2 regions of the Rossellomorea oryzaecorticis genome follow, and region 1 is predicted to be linked to the other one. Evidence: riboswitches for the same ligand, from Rfam matches in the RefSeq annotation. Region 1 holds a riboswitch; the other holds the start of a gene.
What was found. A riboswitch is a leader RNA that binds a small molecule or an ion and turns the genes downstream of it on or off. The one in region 1 is predicted to bind thiamine pyrophosphate.
Positions count from the first base shown of each region.

Region 2: it holds a riboswitch for thiamine pyrophosphate, as region 1 does, so the genes downstream of both, thiT (energy-coupled thiamine transporter ThiT) here and tenA (thiaminase II) in region 1, are expected to answer to the same signal.

Region 1 covers NZ_JBJOSA010000005.1:16,017-19,501, reverse strand. Annotated here, with positions in the region: gene ACKA06_RS07565 (ABC transporter ATP-binding protein) at 1-166, opposite strand, end outside; gene ACKA06_RS07560 (ECF transporter S component) at 179-757, opposite strand; gene tenA (thiaminase II) at 758-1,459, opposite strand; TPP riboswitch at 1,575-1,683, opposite strand; gene ACKA06_RS07550 (response regulator transcription factor) at 1,744-2,343, opposite strand; gene ACKA06_RS07545 (sensor histidine kinase) at 2,345-3,460, opposite strand.
Region 2 covers NZ_JBJOSA010000001.1:365,433-368,917, reverse strand. Annotated here, with positions in the region: gene ACKA06_RS01810 (histidine phosphatase family protein) at 1-326, shown strand, start outside; gene ACKA06_RS01805 (general stress protein) at 499-822, opposite strand; gene ACKA06_RS01800 (thioredoxin family protein) at 935-1,294, shown strand; gene ACKA06_RS01795 (hypothetical protein) at 1,542-1,841, shown strand; TPP riboswitch at 1,927-2,031, shown strand; gene thiT (energy-coupled thiamine transporter ThiT) at 2,100-2,696, shown strand; gene ACKA06_RS01785 (threonine/serine exporter family protein) at 2,815-3,485, shown strand, end outside.

The DNA.
Region 1 (3,485 bases):
ACGAATGGGGGATCAGCCCCGCACATACGTTAAGCAGCGTTGATTTTCCGCATCCGGAAGGACCGAGGAGAAGGACCTTCTCCCCCTGACCGATCGAAAGTGATAAATCTTTAAACAGTAATTGCTTTTCTCCCTGAAACTTCAACCTTAATTTCTTGATCTCCACTGCGACTCACACCTATCTGTCAAGAGCTTCGTAATCTTCTTTTTCTGCAGGTCTCACAAGGCTTGTCACACCCGTTCGTTCCAGGGCCTTCACAAGATAGAAAGCCCCCATTCCAGATATCAATATCGAACCAAGTAATCTTGCCCCCAGGAATAAAAGCAGATTCCATACAGCCAGATCTCCTATATAGCCTTTGTAACTATCCATTAAGATCGATCCAAATGCTGACATCACAGCAGCGAGACTAATGATGAACAGGCTGTTTCGTTTATACTTAGTAACAAAGAATACCGCCTCAGCAAATAACCCCTGCACAACCCCGAAAAGGAGGACCTCAAGTCCCCATTCCGATCCCATTAGAAATTCACCGGATGAAGCCGCAATCTCGGCGAGCAGGGCGACGCCAGGCTTACGGATGATCAAGAATGCAACCGTTGCTGCCATGAACCACATCCCATAGATGAGTTGATCTGCGTGCAGGCCAAATGGCTTTATCATGTTGTATAAAGGGCCCCAGACTTTGTAAATAATACCGAATCCGATCGAGATGACAACCGTGACCAAAATGTCCGTCAATTTCAGCTTTGCCATTTACTTCACCTGCTTTCCTGTATTTTTCATGAGGTGGTATTCAAATGGCCATTCTTCCATGGAGTAGGCCATTTCCCAGAATTGGAGCTCATATATACTGCTGATCATAAATAGCTCTTTCATCAAAGCTTTTTCTTCCTCAGATGCTTTTTCAGCCAGCTGATCCAACCGATTGATTTGCTCTTTCACCAGCTCTCCGAACCATTCACCGCCATAAGCTGAAATCCATTCCTTATAAATCGGTTCATCAGGAGTAAACATGTTAAGGCGCTCCCCGACTTCATGGTAAAGCCAATAACAGGGCAGGATTGCAGCGAGAATTTCTTTTAGCCCTCCGAATTGTGCTGCCCTGTACATATGGGAAGTATAAGCGTAGGCGGTCGGAGAAGGCTTGAATCGTTTCTTTTCCTCCTCTGTAATACCAAGTTGAACAGAGAATGTTTCATGCAGGGATAATTCTGCTTCATTCGTTCCCTGTGCGTGAGCTGCCATTCTTGATGTCGTATGTAAATCTGGTGCTTTGGCAGCTCCCAATGATTGGACCCTTGAAAAGTGAGATAAATAATACGCATCCTGCAGGATGTAGTAACGGAAGTTGTCGAGCGGCAGCGTACCGTCCCCGATCCCTCTTACAAACGGGTGATTAAAGCTCGCCTCCCAGACCTCATCGACTTCTTTCCTTAATTCATTTGAAAATGTCATCATAGACTCTCCTTTTCCACGACGACCCATCTCAGGGAAAAATAAAAAGCCACTTTCCATACGCAAAAAGCGAACAGAAAGTGGCTTGAAAAGGCATCACACCAAAATAATATGTAACCTTCAAACACCACTTCCCTACGCTGGTCTCAACCAGATCAGGTTCAAAGGGTCTTAAAGTCACACTTTAATCTCAGCCTTCATGAAAGGCACCCCTAGTGGATCGTCATATGAAATTTTGAATTCGATGTTATCGTAACATGAATATATTTCTTGTCAATCTTTTTTTACTTGAACCAGCCTTTTTCTTTGGAATGTGTAATGGCTTCAATGCGATTTTTCACTTCGAGCTTATCAAGGATGGTGGAAATGTAGTTACGTACCGTTCCTGTCTTCAATTGGAGTTCATCGGCGATTTCTTTTGTGTTTTTTCCATCTGCCACCAATTCCAGCACCTCTTTCTCCCGGTCAGTCAAAGGATTCTCTTCACTGTACATATCATCCATCAATTCAGGGGCATACATTCTTTTCCCCTGCATGACAAGTCGAATGGAGGTTGCCAGCTCTTCACTGGGGCTGTCCTTCAATAAATAGCCTTTAACCCCGGCTTTGATTGCCCGCTGAAAGTAACCGGAACGGGCAAATGTCGTCAGAATGATGACTTTGCATTCTTCCCCTTTTAATTCTTCCGCTGCTTCAAGCCCTGTTTTCTCGGGCATTTCAATATCCATCATACATATATCAGGCTTCAGTCGGCGGACGAGGGAAATCGCTTCTTCCCCATTGCTCGCCTTCCCCACTACTTCAAGGTCATCTTCCAAATCAAGCAATGATCCCAAAGCGCCGAGCATCATGCGCTGATCTTCTGCGATTACGATGCGAATCATCTTAATCCCTCCCTATCTGCTTGATTACTTTTGGCACTCTCATGATCAGTATCGTGCCTTTATCGGAAATGATATCGAGCGTCCCGTTTACAAAGTCCAGACGCTCCTCCATCCCTCTTAATCCGCAGCCTCTCGACAAGTCTTTATCCTTGCTGAGACCGATGCCATTGTCTTTTACCTTTATCGTCAGTTCATTGTCATGATCTTCGATGGTTATTTCACATAAATCCGCCTTGCTGTGTTTCACGACGTTTGTGACGGCTTCTTTCAGGCACATGCTCAATATATTTTCAAGAAAGAGTGATGTGGCTGGTATAGGGGTTTCTTCATCTATGATCAATTCAATATCTGCCGCTTTAAGGATCTGTTTGATTCTGACCATTTCATCTTCCAGACGAATCCCGCGCATTTGTGAGACCATCGTCCTAACCTCAGAAAGTGCTGTCCTCGCTGTTTGCTGCACATCTTTCAACTCTTCTTTTGCCTGTTCGGGATCTTTGTGAATCAGTTTCCGAGCCAAGTCACTTTTTAAACCTATGAGGGACAGCTTTTGCCCTAACGTATCATGCAGATCCCTTGCTATCCGCTGTCTTTCCTCTTGTTTGACAAGTTCTGATATCCGTTTATTCGCATCTTCCAGCTTTTCTTCAAGCCAACCTTGTTTGTTGCGATTGTATATGTTGAAAGGAAGCAGGATTACACTGATCCAGATAATCAGGATGAACGGTATTTGGGAAAGAAAGAGAGCTGCCTGTTCAACGAATTTATAGTTGATCGATGCAGTTGTAAGTACAAGGTGAATAACATACAGCGTCAAGAAAGCGATTCGATTTTTTATATTCCCGTTATAGTAAGCTATGTAAAATGCAAAATAAATAAAATTAAACTGAATGGTCATCGTGATGGAAATGGCAATTAATAATGATGTCCACACATACACCGGCCAATTTTTTGATAGGAAAGCAAGCCGTAAGAAAATAAAGAATAATATCGTCAGTGTTATGCCGACTATGATTTCAATTGAAGAAGATGATTGAAAGATAAAGTAAAAAGGGAGAATGCTTATGATACTCCAAATATAAGGTGAAATACCTGAGCTCTTTTGAATTTTAATCAATTTATCCGGAAGCTGCACGATCAAT
Region 2 (3,485 bases), on a different contig from region 1:
TGGATGAATTAAGGGAGGTTCCGTTATCACCGCTCTTTCCTCCGAAGCTGAAGCTGCCGCTGTTCATTCATTTGCTCGGCATCCGCCTGGCTTGGTGGTTCAACCATCCGTCGCAGGCTGTAAGCAAGAAAGAGGTTCTGGAAAAGATAAATAAAGTCTTAGACAGGGTCATCTCAGAGAATCAGGACGTATTGATTGTAGGGCACGGCGGAGTGATGATGTTCATGAGAAAGGAACTGATCAGGCGCGGGTTTTCGGGTCCTGCATTCAGAAGGCCGCAAAATGGTGTGGTCTACCTTTTTGAAAAAGAAAATGAAAAAGGATGATCCCAACCCGCGGGCTCATCCTTTTGTTCATTATTAACTATATCACGCGGACCCCGGAGACGCTTCACAGAGTCTAAACACTCAAATCAAAACAGCCGGGCCGTTCAAGGAATCGATTTATCAAGCAGGATCAGCTAGGCCGTTGTGACGCCTAGAATTTTCGCGCCAAAAATCAATCCTGAACCAACAGCAAAATCTTGCCTTCATCCAGCTTTTCTTCGTACTGATCGGCTTCCTCTTTGGAAAAGCCCATCTCCTGAAGCTGGTTGCGCAGTTCGTCGCCTTTGCTTAAGATCATATTTCCGACAGCTGTACCGATGCCCGTTTCCCTTGCGCCGATTTCATTCGCGTTCGCATTGTCGGCCACACGCTCTGTGCGGTCATCGTCATGTGATAGTACATATAGGTTCTTTTTGCTTATGCCTTGAGAAGATAATTTTTCAACTTCAGAAATCAGTTCCTTATCATTGTAGAATTCCTTAACAGTTGGTTTCAAGTGAATCTCCTCCATAGTCATTTTCGTTTACAGTCGTTCTTTTCCCGTTTTGTAAAAAGATAAACATGGCCGCCTCGCGATTTCAGAAGGGCAGAATGGGGAATAGTTAACCATATCAGTTTATACAGAAAGGAAGGGATGGAAGGTGAAAGAGCAGCATACCCTTGAAGAAATAAAGAATACGATACATTCAGAAAAAATGGTGCTTTTATATATTTCACGGCCGAATTGCTCTGTGTGTCATGCTTTGCTGCCGCAGGTGGAAGAAGTGTTGAAAAAGTATCCAAGCATAAAAGCTGTACATGCGGATGCGGAAGAAGTTCCTGAGATTGCAGGAGAGTATTCTATTTTCACCGTACCTGTTTTGATTGTGTTTATCGAAGGGAAAGAGATGATGAGGAAGGCCCGATTTGTCCCGATCGATGAACTGGACAGCGGATTATCGAGGATGATCTCCGCTCTTGAAGATTAAACAAACGTTTGATTAAAAGAACCGGGTCCTTGCGCTGCAAGGGATGAGGGAGTTAAACGATCGTTTAAGATTATTCTGGAGGGCTGCCTCCTCGTGGCAGCCCCGTCCTGTCAGTAATAGTGACACTGCATGCTTATTCTAAAAACAGTTCAAAAAGTAGCTCTTTTGTCATGTCCTGCTGAATAGGTATATAATAGAGATAATACACGGAAGATTCAGAATTATTTCCGTAGGAAGGAGGGAATGGATGCTGAGGTTGTCCAGAGCAAGTAAAGTTACCATTTCAGTTGCTGCTATTATTCTATTTATCGCTGCCAACCAGATTACGTTTGTTCAACACTTTACTGCCCGAGCGGCCACCAAACTTTATGTGGGATGGAAGTATAACCATCTCGACCTTGAATACGAAGACGTGGAGTTTTCTCCGCAATTCGGCGATTACTCGGTTGCCTATAAAGATAAAGAAGGCAGAGTCTATGGTTTCATGGTTGCCCCTAAGTCGATGCCGGTTATCATCCTGCACGATCCGCTTAATGAAAGTCCTTGATCGTTTCCTTCAATTTCATGTCCGCAATTTCTTTTACTATTGGATGTTTTCGTGTATAATACGTACTGAATTATAATTTAATAAACGTGACCACAAGGGGAGCGATTTGCTGAGAGTGAACGGCACTGCCTGTTCTGACCCTTTGAACCTGTTAGTTAGTACTAGCGTAGGAATGTGGATGATATAGGATCACTATGCCTATTTGAATTGACTGACTCTCCCTTATGGTTTCGTTTTAAAAAAGGGGAGATTTTTTTTATGAAATCTTTAAGTTTGGTCGTCATGATCGAAGCTGCATTGATGGCTGCATTTGCGTTGATTCTGGACCTGCTGCCGTCGATTGATCTTTCGCCGAGTATTTCCATTTCGTTCTCGATGGTGCCTATCTTCATCCTGGCATTCCGAAGAGGGGTGAAAGCGAGCCTGCTGGCCGGATTTGTGTGGGGTGTCCTGCAGGTGGCGCTCGGCAATGCGTGGATTGTCACACCTGTTCAAATGATCATTGAGTATTTCATTGCCTTCACGTTCATTGGATTTGCGGGTGTCTTTGTCAACCGCATCCAGCAGTCACTGCGTTCCGAAAATAAATCCAAGGTGTATGCCTGGATTATCGCGGCAACCGTACTTGGAAGTGCGGCCCGTTATTTCTGGCATTTCATCGCCGGCTTCATTTTCTTTAAAGAGTATGCGCCGGAAGGCATGTCGCCGGTCCTGTTCTCACTTTTTGCAAACGGGGTGACGATGCTCGGTTCGGCAGTGTTGTGTTCAATCGTGCTTGTCCTCTTGAGTGCCACTGCTCCGCGCCTGATCAGGCAGGGTGTGAATGCACAGCATGATCAGCGGAAAGCTTCATAAATACGTGTAAGGCCAGCCGATCCCAAATCCGGGGTCGGTTTTTTCATGTCTTCATTGCTTAGAGGCACACTTATCCTATAAACTATACCTATTCAAAAAATGCGCATGGAGAGATCTTATGGAAGCAAAAATGATAAGAAGGTATGACATAATGGAAGTTTGTCTGCTGGCAGGAAAGATCATGCTGCAGAGCGGGGCGGAAACGTATCGGGTCGAGGATACGATGATGAGGATTGCGGCTTCCTACGGGATCAAAGAATCGCACAGCTATGTGACACCGACCGGGATCATCTTTTCCATCGAAACGGATGAACCGACCAAAACCAAGCTGATCCGCATCAATGAGCGGTCGACCGATCTTGAAAAAGTCACCCTTGTGAACGGGATTTCAAGGAAGATCAGCGAGGGCTTATACAGCATAGAAGAGGCTTACAGCGAGCTGGAGGAACTTGAGAAATCGGATCATTCCTATTCCTTTTTGGTTCAGGTTTTTGCCGCATCAATCGCGAGCGGATGTTTTCTGATTATGTTCCTTGGAAGATGGGATGATTTTATCCCAGCGTTCATTACGGGAGGTGCCGGCTATATGAGTGTCGTGTATTTGCATCGGTTCGTACCGATTAAATTCTTTGCAGAGTTCCTTGCGTCGTTCATTATCGGGATTCTATCCTTTATGTTTGTCCACTTCGGGGCGGGACAGGAGCTGGATAAAATCATCATCGGTTCGGTCATGCCGCTTGTACCCGGGCTTCTGATCACAAATGCCGTCCGCGACCTGATGGCAGGCCA